Regions from separate parts of the Blastococcus sp. SYSU DS0552 genome, predicted to be linked through region 1. Evidence: riboswitches for the same ligand, from Rfam matches in the RefSeq annotation. Region 1 holds a riboswitch; the other holds the start of a gene.
The links. A riboswitch is a leader RNA that binds a small molecule or an ion and turns the genes downstream of it on or off. The one in region 1 is predicted to bind thiamine pyrophosphate.
Positions count from the first base shown of each region.

Region 2: another riboswitch for thiamine pyrophosphate. It lies ahead of thiM (hydroxyethylthiazole kinase); the one in region 1 lies ahead of ACI8AG_RS17960 (purine-cytosine permease family protein).

Region 1 is NZ_JBJHAB010000022.1:1,631-8,956, forward strand. It holds gene ACI8AG_RS17935 (thiamine phosphate synthase) at 1-404, opposite strand, end outside; gene ACI8AG_RS17940 (thiazole synthase) at 401-1,213, opposite strand; gene thiS (sulfur carrier protein ThiS) at 1,218-1,418, opposite strand; gene thiO (glycine oxidase ThiO) at 1,424-2,542, opposite strand; gene thiE (thiamine phosphate synthase) at 2,539-3,165, opposite strand; gene ACI8AG_RS17960 (purine-cytosine permease family protein) at 3,162-4,508, opposite strand; TPP riboswitch at 4,498-4,609, opposite strand; gene ACI8AG_RS17965 (thiaminase II/PqqC family protein) at 4,656-5,249, shown strand; gene ACI8AG_RS17970 (TenA family protein) at 5,246-5,863, shown strand; gene ACI8AG_RS17975 (Nramp family divalent metal transporter) at 5,909-7,201, opposite strand; gene ACI8AG_RS17980 (Mut7-C RNAse domain-containing protein) at 7,300-7,326, opposite strand, start outside.
Region 2 is NZ_JBJHAB010000003.1:26,287-33,612, reverse strand. It holds gene ACI8AG_RS03825 (TenA family protein) at 1-307, opposite strand, end outside; gene thiD (bifunctional hydroxymethylpyrimidine kinase/phosphomethylpyrimidine kinase) at 304-1,116, opposite strand; gene thiE (thiamine phosphate synthase) at 1,113-1,775, opposite strand; gene thiM (hydroxyethylthiazole kinase) at 1,775-2,581, opposite strand; TPP riboswitch at 2,575-2,668, opposite strand; gene ACI8AG_RS03805 (DUF3291 domain-containing protein) at 2,750-3,253, shown strand; gene ACI8AG_RS03800 (Type 1 glutamine amidotransferase-like domain-containing protein) at 3,250-3,903, shown strand; gene ACI8AG_RS03795 (hypothetical protein) at 4,007-4,261, shown strand; gene ACI8AG_RS03790 (helicase) at 4,274-5,857, opposite strand; gene ACI8AG_RS03785 (alpha/beta fold hydrolase) at 6,230-7,066, shown strand; gene ACI8AG_RS03780 (YnfA family protein) at 7,063-7,326, shown strand, end outside.

The sequences.
Region 1 (7,326 bases):
CCCTCGGGCCCCAGCGCGGGGCCGTAGCCGGGCTTGGACGGGGTGGGGAAGACCGGCGAGACGGTGACGTAGTCACATCCCTCGGCGTGGGCGGCCGCCACCTCGGCCGCGGAGTGGCACGACCGGCCGACGACCGGCGGGCGGGGTGCGGGGAACGGCTCGCTCGCCGAGAGGTGGACCGCCCCGGTGGCGCCGGGCGCACCGGCGCGCAGCAGCACGCCGCCCACTGACGCGAGCACGGGCGCCAGCTCCGCGGCCAGCAGGTCCCGCTCGGCAGCGGGCAGGTCCTTCTCCCGGAGCACCACCGCGCGCGCTCCGGCCTCGACCGCTGCCGCGACCACGTCCACGAGCGGCCGGTCGCACTGGGTGCGGTCGGTGAGCACCAGGAGGCGGGGCGGCGTCACAGCTCGGGCAGCCCCTGCATCGGCGTGGAGGCCTCGGCGTGCCAGCGCCGCGGGATGCGCCCGGCCCCCCGGGCGAGCCTGCCGGCCTCCACCCCGTGGCGCATCGCCAGGGCCATCCGCTCCGGTTCCCGCGCCCGGGTGACGGCGGAGGCGAGCAGGACGGCGTCGCAGCCCAGCTCCATCGCGAGCGTCGCGTCCGACGCCGTCCCGATGCCCGCGTCCAGCACCACCGGGACGTCGACCGCCTCGCGGAGGAGCGCGATGTTGTGCGGGTTGCGGATGCCCAGGCCGCTGCCGATCGGCGAGCCCAGCGGCATGACGGCCGCGCACCCGATGTCGGCCAGCCGGCGCCCGAGGATCGGGTCGTCCGTGGTGTACGCCAGCACGGTGAACCCGTCGGCGACGAGCTCCTCGGCCGCCTCGAACAGCTCGATCGGGTCGGGGAGAAGCGTGTGCTCGTCGCCGATGACCTCCAGCTTCACCCAGGAGGTGTCGAACGCCTCGCGGGCCAGCCGGGCGGTCAGGACCGCTTCCCGCGCGGTCCGGCACCCGGCCGTGTTGGGCAGCAGCCGCACCCCACACCGGTCCAGCACCTCGAGCATCGCCGCACTGCTGGAGGCCTCCACCCGGCGCAGCGCCACCGTCACCAGCTCGGTGCCGGAGGCCACGACGGCCCGCTCCAGCGACTCGAGACTGGGCGCCCCGCCGGTGCCCAGCAGCAGCCGGGACGTGAACGTCTCCCCGCCGAGGAGGAAGGGATCGGCCTTCTCCTCCTGCTCCAGCGCGGGGACCACCTGGTGCACGGTCATCGGGTCAACCTCCTGCGGTGGGGGCGAGGACTTCCAGGCTGTCCTCGGCGGAGAGCCGGGTCGACTCCCAGCCGCTCCGGGGGACGACGTCGCCGTTGCGCGCGACCGCGACCTTGCCGTGGCCGTTGGTGCGGGCTTCGACGAGCGCGGCGACGGTGCAGTCGTCGTCCACGTCGGTGGGCACGCCGTTGACGGTCACCTGCATGCGGATCACCTTCCGAACCTGTCTGCGGTGAAAGGGGCGGCGAGACCGGGCAGCTCGCCGGTCGCGAGGTGCTCGGCGACCACCTCGCCGGTCACCGGCGCCAGGAGGACGCCGTTGCGGTAGTGCCCGGTCGCCAGGACCACGCCCGGTACCTCCGATGGTCCCAGCAGCGGCCCGTTGTCCGCCGTCGCGGGCCGCCACCGGGCGATGGTCTCGACCAGCTCCAGCTCGGAGACGCCGGGGACCACCTCGAGCGCGTCGTGCAGCAGGTCGTGCACGCCGCCGGCGGTGACCGCGGCGTCGAAGCCCCGGTCCTCGACGGTGGCGCCGACGATCAGCCCGTCCCCGGGCACGCCGTCGTCGTACGGCACCAGGTACACCTGCCGCCCGCGCACCAGCGCCCGCACGGTCCCCTCCAGCAGGCCGGCGGCCCCTCGCATGCGGAGGATCTGCCCCTTGACCGGCCGGACGGGCAGCGCTGGGACCCCGGGGAGCGCGCCGCTGCGCGCGCCGACGGCCACCACGACGGCGTCGGCGGCCAGCTCCGTGCCGTCGGCCAGCCGCACCCCGGCGGCCCGGCCGTCCACGACCCGCACCTCCGCGACCCGGGAGGGCACCAGCCGGACGCCGGCTGCCCCGGCGGCGGCCAGCAGGCCGGCGTGCAGGGCCCGGCCGTCCACCGAGTGGTCACCCGGAACGTGCAGGGCGCCCCGTACCCGCGGCGACAGCGACGGCTCGCGGCGCCGGGCGGCCCGCGCGGTCAGTCGCTCGACGGCCAGCCCGAGCTCGCGCTGGAAGTCCAGCAGGGCATCCAGCGCGCGCATGTCGTCCTCGTCGAAACCGACGACGACGGTGCCCTGCGTGCGCAGGCCCACCGGCACGCCACCGGCCCGCTCCACCTCCGCGACGAAGGCGGGATAGCGCTCCAGCGACGCGAGGCACAGCCGGAGCAGCGCCTCCTCGCCGTAGGCGGCCTCGGTGACCGGCGCGAGCATGCCGGCGGCGGCCTGCGACGCACCGCCTCCGGGCGCGTCGTCCACCACGGTGACCGGCAGGCCCCGCTGGGCCGCCCGCCACGCCACCGACAGCCCGATCAGCCCACCGCCGACGACGACGACGGTCACGGTCTGCCGCCCAGGGCCCGGAGCAGCTCACGGGTGGCGGCACCGGGGTCGGCCGCGGCCGAGACGGCTCCGACGACGGCCACCCCGGCGGCGCCGGCGGCGAGCAGGTCCGGGATCCGCTCGACGGTCACCCCGCCGATGGCGATCACCGGGATCTCGACCGCCTCGGCCACCGCACGCACTCCTGCCGGGCCGAGCGGAGCGGGCAGCCCGGCCTTCGTCGCCGTCGCGTGGGCGGGCCCGACGCCGAGGTAGTCGGCGCCCTGGGCCACCAGGAGGCGGGCGCGTTCCGGGTCCCGGGCCGTGCCGCCCAGCAGGTGCCCCGGGCCGGCCAGCCGGCGGACGACGTCGAGCGGCAGGTCGTCGGCGCCCAGGTGCGTGCCGTGGGCGCCGACGGCCAGCGCCAGGTCGACCCGGTCGTTGACCAGGCAGGTCGCCCCCGCGCCCGCGCAGACCTCCACCACCCGGCGGGCGAAGTCGTAGCGCTCCCGGTCGGAGGCGTCCTTGGACCGCACCTGGACCACCGGGGCGCCGGCGGCGACCGCGGCGGTCACCGCGTCGAGCGCCGCCCGGCCGACCCGGGCGTCGGTCAGGACGTGCAGGCCCCCGAGGGACGCGGTCACGCCGCCGCCCGGCGGTGCCGCAGCGCGCCCGGCAGGGCCACGGCCACGGTCAGCAACGCGGCCACGGCGAGGCTCACCAGCGAGGCCGACCAGCCGTTGGCCGGGTCGATGCCGAGGTCGGTCTGGCGTTCGGTCCACCACGCCGTCCAGGCCGCACCCGGACCGGCGAAGAAGGTCGGCAGCGTGAGCTGGTAGGCCACGAAGCCGGCCACCCAGGGGAGGAGCAGCAGCGGGCGGGCGCGCGCGGTGTCGGACGTGTCCCACGCCCCCCGGGGCAGCAGGAAGTAGGCGACGACGAAGACCCCGATGAGCGGGACGAACACCGCGCCGATCAGGAAGAGGAACGGCTCGTAGGCGGCGAGGTCGAAGGCTAGGGCGAGGGTGGTGGCCACCACGCCGACCGCCACGGCGAGCACGCGGCGGTCGAGCCGCGCCACCACGTTCTGGGCCGACACCGCCGTCGAGTACACGTTGGCGAACGCCTCGTCGACCTCCACCACGAGCAGCACCAGCACGGCGACCAGACCCAGCGGGACGGCGAGCATCGCGTCGATGACGTCGAGCCCGCCGCGGCCGTAGGCGGCCAGCGCGATGACCCCGAGGCTGAACATGGCCACGGTGGCCAGGCCGTAGCCGGACGCCGTCCCGACGAAGGCGGTCCGCCCGCTGCGGACGTGCCGCGTGTAGTCGGCCGCCAGCGGGAACCACGAGATCGGCAGGGCGATGACGATGTCGGCCGCCGTCCAGAAGGACGTCGCCCCGCCCTCGGTCACCGGCGGCAGCGGCTCGGACAGGACCTGGACGAAGAGGTAGACGATCGCGGCGATCGCCGCCCAGACGGCGTAGCGCGCGAGCACCCGCACCACGCCGAGCGGGCGCAGCGCCATCAGGGTGGCGAAGGCGCCCGCGGCGATCGCGAACGGCCAGCGCGGCGCGTCGAGGGCACGTGCGGCGGCCTCGGAGATGATCAGGATCTCGAAGGCGGCCCAGCCGATGCACTGCACCAGGTTGAAGCCGGTGGGCAGGAACGAGGTCCGCCGGCCCAGCAGGCCTCGGAGCAGCACCATCGCCGGCACGCCCTCGCGGGCGCCGGCGGCGGCGCCCAGCCCCAGCAGCACCGAGCCGATGACCGCGCCGACGACGACGGCCCCGAGCGTGTGCCACAGCGGCCGGTCGGCGAGGACCACGAAGGTGGCCGCCACGGGCAGCAGCAGGCTGATGCCCAGGCTGGCCCAGAGCCCGGCGGTCTCCCGCAGGCCGAGGGTCCGGGGCGGCGGCTCGGACAGGGTGAGGGGCGCATCCTCCCCGCGGGTGGCTGCGCCGACGGTTCCAGAACTGCCCATGATCGCTCCCTACGCCGGCATTACCCGGTCAGGTTCCAGCGGTCGGCGGCGCGGCAGCCGCCCTCTCAGCCCGGTCGATCCGAGCTCCCGCACCACGGCCTCGGCCGTGACACCGCCACCCTAGGGGGTCTCGTACAGTCGGCGCTCGTGCCGGTCGACGAGCTGCCAGTCCGCCATGCCGACGCCTTCGCGGACGCCACCCGCCATCCCTTCCTCACCGCCGTGCGGGACGGCACGATCGAGCCGTCGGCCTTCGACACCTGGCTGGTGCAGGACGTGCGGTTCGTCGCCGACCTCCTCCGCTTCCAGGCGCGGCTGCTGGCCCGGGCGCCCCGGCCGGCCCAGGAGGTGCTCGCCCGCGGAGCCCTGGCCCTGGTCCAGGAGCTGGACTGGTTCGAGGAGCGGGCGGCGGCCCGGGGACTGGACCTCTCCGCGCCCGCGCTGCCGGCGACGACCGCCTATGCGGAGCTGCTCGAGCGGCTGGACGGCGCCGATGTCCCGGCCGCGCTGACCGCGCTGTGGACCATCGAGCGCACCTACCTCGACGCCTGGTCGGCCGCGCTCCCGGGTGCACCGGCCTACCGGGAGTTCGTGGAGCACTGGACGGCGCCGGAGTTCGGCGGGTACGTGGCGGACCTCGCCGCGGCGGTGGACGCGGTCGGCGGAGGCGACGAGCGCGTCTTCCTCGAGGTGGTCACCGCAGAGGTCGCGTTCTGGGACATGGCGGTGGCGACGGGATGAGCCTGGCCCGTGAGCTCTGGACCGCCGAGGCCGGCCTCGCCGCCGCGGCGCTGTCGCACCCGTTCGTGCAGGGGATCGCCGACGGCACGCTGCCGCGGGACCGGTTCGCCGGCTACGTGGCCCAGGACGCGTTCTTCCTGGAGGCGTTCGCCCGGGGCTACGCGCTGGGCGTCGCGCACAGCCCCGACCGCGCCACCCTCGACGTCTTCGCCGACCTGCTGGCCGGGGTCCGTGAGGAGCTGGGGCTGCACGCGTCCTACGCGCAGCGCTGGGGCATCGACCTGACCGCCGTCCGGCCGGGGCCGGCGACGTCGGCCTACACCGACTTCCTGCTGGCCACGGCCTCGCTGGGCGGCGTGGCGCTCACCTGCGCGGCGATGACCCCGTGCATGCGCCTCTACGCCCATCTCGGGCAGTCGCTGGCCGACCGCGCGTCGGGCCCGTACGAGGAGTGGGTGCGCACCTACGCCGACCCGGGCTTCGAGGAGCTCGCCGCCACGCTCGAGCGGCTGCTCGACGCCGTCGCCGTCGACACCCCGGCACTGCGGGCGGCCTACTCCCGGGCGATGCAGCTGGAGATCGGCTTCTTCGACGCCGCCTGGCGCGGCGTCTGACCGGTGCGGCCGGGTGCGCCGCCCGATCGGGAGGTGCCTGCTGGTTCAGCCGAGCAGGCCGACCAGCAGGTGGGCGTTGAGCCCGATGATCAGGACCGCGATGACGCTGCCGGCCACGGTGGTGGTCCGGCGGTTCACCCAGCCGCCCATCAGGTCGCGGCGGCTGGTGAGCCACAGCAGCGGCACCAGGGCGAACGGGATGCCGAAGGACAGCACCACCTGCGACCACACCAGCGCGGTGGTGGGGTCCCCGCCCAGCACCAGTACGGCCAGCGCCGGGGCCAGGGTGATCAGCCGGCGGGTGAGCACCGGGATGTGCCGCTTGAGGAACCCGGCCATGACCACCTGGCCGGCGTGCGTGCCCACCGAGGAGGAGGCGAACCCCGAGGCCAGCAGCGCGAGGGCGAAGGCGAGCGCGGCGCCGGTGCCGAGCTGGTCACCGAGCCCGGCGTGCACGCCCTCGAGGCTGTCGACGCCGCTGTCGCTGGTGAACAGCTGCGCGGCGATGACCAGCATCGCGGCGTTGACCAGCCCGGCCAGGCCCATGGCGACGACGATGTCGATCCGCTGCGCCCGCAGCAGCCGGCGCCGTCCCTCCCGGCTCCGGCCGGCGGTGACGGCGTCGCCGTAGCGGCCGGGGGTGAGCGCGGAGTGCACGTAGATCACGTGCGGCATCACCGTGGCGCCCAGGATCCCGGTGGCCAGCACCACGCTCTCGGCGCCGTCGAAGGAGGGCACCATGCCCCCGGCGAGCCCGCCCGGGTCGACGCCGGAGCCGAGGAGGGTGTAGCCGAACCCGATGCCGATGACCAGCAGCAGCCCTGCGATGACCCGCTCGAACGGGCGGTACCCGCGGGACTGCGCCGCCAGCAGGACGAAGGCGACGACGGCGGTGATGACGCCGCCGATCGGCAGCGGGACCCCGAAGAGCAGGTACAGCGCCACGGCGCCGCCGACGATCTCGGCCAGGTCGGTGGCGATCGCCACGGCCTCCGCCTGCAGCCACAGCCCCCGGGTGACCGGCTTGGGCAGCGTCTCGCGGCAGAGCGTGGCCAGGTCGCGGCCGGTGGCCAGCCCGAGCTTCGCGGTCAGCGACTGGATCAGCATCGCCATGAGGTTGGCCGCGACGATGACCCACAGCAGCGTGTACCCGAACGCGGCGCCGCCGGCGAAGTTCGTGGCGAAGTTGCCCGGGTCGACGTAGGCGACGGCGGCGACGAAGGCCGGACCGAGCATCGACCACAACCGGCGGCGGCCCGGCTCGGCCAGCGGGGGGCGCTGCGCGGGGGCGCGCAGCGTCGTCGGCAGGACGGCGGCCTCGGTCTTCGACAGGTACACGGCGGTCCTCGCAGGCGGTCTCCGGGTGGGTGGTCGCTCGCTCCCTGCCCGCGCCGCGTGTCACGCCGGGGCCGACCCGTGGCCCCCCGGGGCCAAGGTCAGGCTTGCCTGCCCCGCCCGGTCCG
Region 2 (7,326 bases), on a different contig from region 1:
GCGGGGCGCCGGCCTCCCCTAGCAGCTCCGAGCCGAGCAGGTCGGCGTGCAGCTGCGTCTCCACGACCGCGCAGTTCTGCGCCGAGCCGGCCCAGAACGCGGCCGCCTCCGGGTCCGGGGCGCGGGCCGCAAGCAGCGCCAGCGCGCGGGCGTAGCCGCCCAGGTACAGGGTGTCCTGCTCCAGGTAGTGGCGGAACGTCTCGGGTGCCAGGGTGCCGGCGGCCAGCTCGGCGAGGAAGGGCAGCTCGTCGATCGCCCGGCGGAGGTCGGCGGTCGCCGCCCAGGCCCGGTCGCCGAACCCGCTCACGCGGGCCAGATCCCGGCGAAGTGGTGCACCGGGCCGTGGCCGGACCCGATCCCCAGCGCGCCGCCCCCGGCCAGGGCCCGCTGCAGGTAGTCGCGGGCGGGCTCCACCAGGGCTGCCCAGTCCGGGGGCGCACCGGCGCGGGCCGCCAGCGCGGTCAACGCCGACGAGAGGGTGCAGCCGGTCCCGTGCGTCGCCGTCGTGGTCACCCGGGGGCGGCGGGTCTCCGTCGTCCCGGCGGACGTGGCCAGCACGTCGACGCTGTCGGGGCCGCCGAGGTGGCCGCCCTTCAGCAGCACCGCGCCGGGCCCGAGGTCGAGCAGTGCCCGCGCCTGCTCGTGCAGCCCGTCCACGTCGGTGGCCGGCTCGCCGTCGAGCAGCGCGGCGGCTTCGGGCACGTTCGGGGTGATCAGGTCCGCGAGCGGCAGCAGCTCGGTGCGGACGGCGGCCACCGCGTCGTCGTCGATGAGCCGGTGCCCGCTGGTCGCCACCATCACCGGGTCGCAGACGACCGGGCCGGGGCGCCGCTCGGCCAGCACGCCCGCCACCGCCCGCACCACGTCGGCGCTGCCCAGCATGCCGAGCTTGGTGGCGTGCACGTCGACGTCGTCGAGCAGGGTGTGCAGCTGCTGGGCGACGAAGGCGGCGGGCACCGGGTGGACCCCGGTGACTCCCCGGGTGTTCTGCGCGGTGAGCGCGGTGAGCACCGCCGTGCCGTACGCGCCGAGCGCGCTGAAGGTCTTCAGGTCGGCCTGGATGCCCGCTCCGCCGCTGGGGTCGCTGCCCGCCACGGTGAGCGCCGTGGGCGTCATCGCGCACCCACCGGGGCGAGCTCGGCACGGAGCGCCGCGGCCGCAGCGCGTGGGTCGGGGGCGGCGCAGACCGCGGAGACCACGCAGACGCCGTCCACCCCGGTGGCGGCCACGGCGGCGGCCCGGGCGGCGTCGATGCCGCCGATCGCCACGGCCGGCAACCCGCCCGCGTGTGCCGCGCCCGTCAGCTCCCGCACCGCGTCGAGGCCCAGCCCGGGGCCCGCCTCCGGCTTCGTCGGCGTCGCCCACACCGGGCTCAGGCCCACGTGGTCGACGGTGCCCGACGGCAGCCGCAGGGCGGCGGTCAGGTCGGCGGTGCTCTCCACGGAGAGGCCGAGCAGCCGGTCGGGTCCGAGCGCCGCCCGCACCTCGGCCGCCGGCAGGTCCTCCTGCCCGATGTGCACGCCGGAGGCGCCGGCCAGCAGGGCGACGTCGAGGGCGTCGTTCACCAGCACGGCCACGTCCGGCCGGTCGGCGAGCGCGGCCTGCACCGAGCGGGTCAGCGCCAGCAGGTCCCGGCGGGAGGCGTGCTTGTCGCGCACCTGGACGGCGGTGACCCCACCGGCCACCGCCGCGCGGACCACGTCGGCCACCGACCGTGGCCGGCACAGCTCCGTGTCGGTGACCAGGTAGAGCGTCGGGTCGAACGGCGGTCGCATCAGGCGCTCCGCACGTCCGCGCCCGCGAGGTCGTCGGGGCCGACGGCGTCCAGGGCGTCGAGCCAGGCGGGCGCGAACGTGCCAGGCCCCGTGGCGGTCTCGGCGGCCCGCTCCGCGGCGAGCGCGACGTGCGCGTGCCCCGCCACCGCACCGGTCAGGGCGTCGCCGGTCGCGGCGACGTAGGCCGCCACCAGGGCGCCGAGCGCGCACCCGGCACCCGTGGTGCGGGTCAGCAGCGGTGAGCCGCCGCCCACCCGGATGGTCCGCGCGCCGTCGGTGATCAGGTCCACCGCGCCGCTGACGGCCACCACACCCCCGGTGCGTGCCGCGAGCTGTGCGGCGGCGGTCGCTGCGTCATCGGCGCCGGCGGTGCTGTCGACCCCGCGGCCGCCGGCGCCGGCGCCGGCCAGCGCCATGACCTCCGAGGCGTTGCCGCGCACCACGGCCGGCGAGAGCTCGACCAGCTCGCCGGCGAGCGCCGTGCGGTAGGCCAGCGGACCCACGGCCACCGGGTCGAGCACCCAGGGGGTGCCCGCCGCGCCGGCCGAGCGGGCGGCCAGCCGCATCGCCGCGGCGGTGCGCTGGTGCACGGTGCCCACGTTGACCAGGACGGCGGAGGCGACGGCGGCGAAGTCCTCGGCCTCCTCCGGGGCGTCGACCATCGCCGGCGCCGCGCCGACGGCCAGCAGGGCATTGGCGGTGAGCGTCTGCACCACCGTGTTGGTCAGGCAGTGGACGAGCGGTGCGTTCTCGCGCAGCGCCGCGCGGGCGGCGCGCAGGTCGACGACTTCCACAGCATCGGACATGCCGGTGACATCCCTTCGCCAGTGCGAACTGGAGCAGGTTCGGCGGGTGTGTTCTCAGTCCCGGGCGGGACACCCCGTGCCACGTACGGGCTCGAACCTAGCGCAGCGGGCCGGGGGCCGTCACCGCCGACCTCGTCGACGGACGGGCGGGTGCCCTACGGTCGGCCCGTGGACCACCACCTGGCCCAGGTCAACGTCTCCCGCCTGCTCGCCCCGCTCGACAGCCCCGTGCTGGCCGACTTCATGGCCGCCCTGGACGAGGTCAACGCCGAGGCCGACCGGGCGCCCGGCTTCGTCTGGCGGCTGCAGACCGAGGACGGCAACGCCACCTCGGTGCAGGCGTTCGGCTGGGACGCCGCCGGCAGCCACGGCGTGATCGTGAACCTCACCGTCTGGCGGGACGTCGAGTCGCTGGCCGCCTACGTCTTCGGCGGGCGGCACGTGCAGATCATGCGGCGGCGCCGGGAGTGGTTCTCCCGCGCCGCCGAGGCGACGACCGCGCTGTGGTGGATCCCGGCGGGCACCCTGCCGACCACCGACGACGCGGAGGCGCGCATCCGGCACCTGCGAGCGCACGGCCCGACCCCCGAGGCGTTCACCTTCCGCACGCACTTCCCGCCGCTGGAGGGAGCCGTGGCGCCGTCGTCGGACGACTGGCTCTGCCCGGCATGAGGCTGCTGCTCACCTCCGCCGGCCTCTGCGACCCGACGCTGGTCGCGGCGACGGAGGAGCTGGCCGGACGCCCGCTGAGCGGGCTGCGGGCCGCCGTCGTCCCCACGGCGGCCAACGTCATCGCGGGCGACAAGGGCTGGCTGATCGCCGACTTCGTGAACCTGCAGCGCGCCGGGTTCGCCGAGGTCGACATCGTCGACGTCTCGGCGCTGGAGGCCGAGGTGTGGGAGCCGCGACTGGAGGCGGCCGACGTCCTGGTGCTCACCGGTGGGGACACCACGCACCTGCTGCGGTGGCTGCGCCGCTCGGGGCTGGCCGACCGGCTGCCCGATCTGCTCGGTGAGCGGCTGCTGATCGGGATCAGCGCCGGCAGCATGGTGCTCGGGCCGCACCTCGCGCTGAGCCAGTCGGAGCAGCCGCGACCGGAGGACACCGTGGGCCTGGGCCTGGTCGACGTCCTGGTCGTGCCGCACCTGGGCTCGCCGTACTTCCCGAATGCGTCGGAGGAGGCCCTCCGGGAAGCGGCGCGCGACCTGGGGCACCGCGTGTTCGGGCTGGCGGACGGCACCGCGCTGGCCGTCGACGGCGACCGCGTGGTGGTCGTCGGCGCGGGCCCGCACCTGGAGCTCGAGCCGGCCGCGCCGCGATGAGCGCAGCCGCCACGGAGCCCGCCCGCGCGGTGCGTCGCGGTCTGCCGGATCGGGTCGGCGGTGGTCGCTTGCCCGCTCGACGGTCGCCCGCCACGCTGGGCGGATGGTGCAGAGCGGAACGAGCGTGGGCACGGTGGTCCGGTGGGACGGCGACGAGGGTGGCGGCCTCGTCGAGTCGCCGGACCTCCCCGGCCACTGCTGGGTCGAGGTGGGAGCGCTGCATCCCAGCGCCCGTGGCTCCCTTCGCGCGGGGCAGATCGTGGAGGTCTCCTGGACCGAGACGGGCGTCGGCGACCATCCCGTCCGGGCCGACCTGGTGACGCCTCGCGACGACCTGCAGGCCACGCCGGGAGCCTGAGCCCGGTGGAGCTCAGGCCTCGGTGAGGGCGGTGCTGGGCAGCCAGTCGGCGTCGAGCAGCTCGGCGATCTCCCGCAGCGCCGAGGTGTCCGCCCCGGCCGTGGAGCCGCTGACCGCCAGCCGCTCGACCATCACCCGGGCCACCTGCTCCTCGACCGTGTCGGCCGCGAACGCCACCCGCCACGGAGAGGCCTTCCCGTCGCGGTGGGTGCGCCCGGTGACCTGCCGGGCCTGGATGCCGGAGAACCGCGGCTGGTGGAACAACCCCACGCGGGGCGCCTCCGACGCCGTCGCCCCGTCGGGCAGCAGCTCGCCGGCGTGCAGGCTGATCGACGCGGTCACCGTGAAAACGCACACCGCCGCGTCGCCGCGCTGGAACCGCAGCCGCTCGGCCTCGACGTCGAAGCGGTCGCGCCCGTAGACGCCGGCCACCGGGATGCCGGCGTCCAGCAGCGCCTCGCGGATCGGATCGGCCGCCGTCTCCACGAACTCGACCGAGACCGCGACCTGCCGCTCCGCCTCCACCTGCGCCTTGATCCAGTCGACCGTCGCCTGCACGCGGATCAGCCCGGCCTTCTGCCGGAACCGCAGCAGGGCCGCGCGGCCGCGGGCGGACTGCCGGCCGCGCCGGGCCAGTTGCATCTCTGCGCGGAACTCCGACCACTCGGCCTCGTACTGCGCCCGCTCGGCCGGGCTGAGCAGCACCGGCGTCCCCGTCACCGACACCGGTCCCCACGGGGCCGGGCGGTGCAGCGTCGCCGGTGGATCGGCGTCGGCGAGCCAGGACTGCAACCGGGCGAGGTCGGCCCGGCGCTCGTCGGCGTCCTCGGTCCACTGCCAGCCGTAGCGGCCACGTTCCACGTGGAACGTGTGCCGCTCGAGCGCCTTCGGCAGGTCGGCCCAGTCCTTGATCGACTCCTCGTGCCGGGCGGCGAACTCCGGCGCCAGGTAGGGCAGCTCCAGGGGGGTGTGCGCCGGCGTCGCGGTCGCGGCCAGGACGTACGGGGTGTCCTTGACCCGCGCGGCGCCGGAGACGGCCTTCCAGTGCTTCCACCGCTGCGTCGTCGTGTGCCGCACCATGTGCGCCTCGTCGGCGACGACGACGTCGAAGCGCAGCTTCGCCACCTTGCCCAGCCGGTCCCAGGTGGTCACGCACCAGCGCAGGCCACCGTCGCCGAAGCCGGCGATCGAGCGCGCCCAGTGCGGGATGGTGATGGCGGCCGGCCGGTCGGCGATGACCAGCACGGTGCGGACGTCGCGCTGCTCGGCGATCGCTTTGACCGCCAGGATCGCGGTTCCGGTCTTGCCGACGCCGGGATCGTCACCGAGGAGGAAGACCCTGCCCCCGGCGGCCGCATGGGCCGCCACCACGTCGGCGCCGTCGCACTGCTGGTCCCGTGGCGTGAGCGGCCGGGCCTCGGGAAGGGGGCGGGGCGCCTCGTTGAGCTCGTCCTCGAGGAAACGCTCGAGGCTGTAGGGCGGCGGGTCGTAGGGCGCGAGCTCGGGCGGCAGTGACCGGCCCACCCACACGTGCGCCTGCAGGCCCGGGTGCCAGACCGCTCCCGGCGCGGGCGCGCGGAACGGCACGGCCAGCACCCACACCCTCTCCTCCGGGCCCGCGCTGGGCAGCTCGGGCGCGGCCTTCTTCGGCGTGGGCTTCCGCGCTGCCGGCTTCCGTGGCGCGGCCTTCCTCGTGGTCCCCGTCGACCGTCGAGTGCTGGTCGCGCTCCGGCGTCGTCCTGGCATCTGCTCCCCCTCGTGGACCTCCCGGCACGGTAGAGGCGGGAAGCGACGCCGCCCCGCAGGAGCCGAGCGCGCCGCCGTCGGATCGTCGTGGACGTGTCGTCCCCGGATGGCGACCCCGCCACGTCGACGGCGGGTGCCTCGCGCTGGACGGCGACACCGGCGAGACGGAGGTGGTGCTGGACTGAGCGGGGCGCGGCGCCGGGCGTCTGGTGGAATCGCCGGGTGACGTTGAACCCCGAGGAGGCCCTCGCCGCCCGGACGCTGGGCGAGGCGGGACCGCGCGTCGTCTTCGTGCACGGGCTCTTCGGCCAGGGGAAGAACTGGACGACGATCGCCAGGGGGCTGGCCGACGACCACCGGGTGACCCTGCTCGACCTGCCCAACCACGGTCACTCGCCGTGGACCGAGCGTGTCGACTACGTGGACATGGCCGAGATGGTCGCCGCCGAGCTGGAGTCCTTCGGCGAGCCGGCCACCCTCGTCGGTCACTCCATGGGCGGCAAGGTCGCGATGCAGCTGGCGCTGCGCCGGCCGGAGCTGCTGCGCGCACTCGTGGTCGTCGACATCGCCCCGGTCGAGTACCCGCTGCAGGGTGGGCGGACCGAGGACCCCGACGAGGAGGCCTCGCCGTTCGCGGCCTTCATCGCCGCGATGCGGGCGATCGACCTGGGTGCGCTGGAGTCCCGTTCGGACGCCGAGGCCGCCCTCCGCACCGCCGTGCCCAGCCGGATGGTGCGCAGCTTCCTGCTGCAGAGCCTCGGCCGGGAGGAGTCGGGGGACGGCTGGCAGTGGCGGCTGAACCTGGAGTTGCTCGAGCGAGACCTCGGCGAGCTGCGCGGCTTCCCCGATCCCCCGCCCGGTGCCGTGTTCGACGGGCCGGTGCTGTGGATCGCGGGGGCGAACTCCCACTACGTGCTCCCCGAGGACCGGCCGCACATGGACGCGCTCTTCCCGTCGACCCGGCTGGTGCGGATCAAGAACGCCGGCCACTGGGTGCACTCGGAGCAGCCCGAGGTCTTCCTGGAGACCCTCCGCCGGTTCCTGGCGGCCGTCGAGTGACCGTCGCCCGGTCACTGGCGCTCTTCGCCCTCGCGGCGCTCGCCGAGATCGGCGGCGCCTGGCTGGTGTGGCAGGGGGTCCGGGAGCACCGCGGCTGGGCCTGGATCGGCGCCGGCGTCATCGCCCTCGGGCTGTACGGGTTCGCCGCCACGCTGCAGCCGGACGCGAACTTCGGCCGGATCCTGGCCGCCTACGGCGGTGTCTTCGTCGCGGGGTCGCTGGCCTGGGGCATGGTCGTCGACGGCTTCCGGCCGGACCGG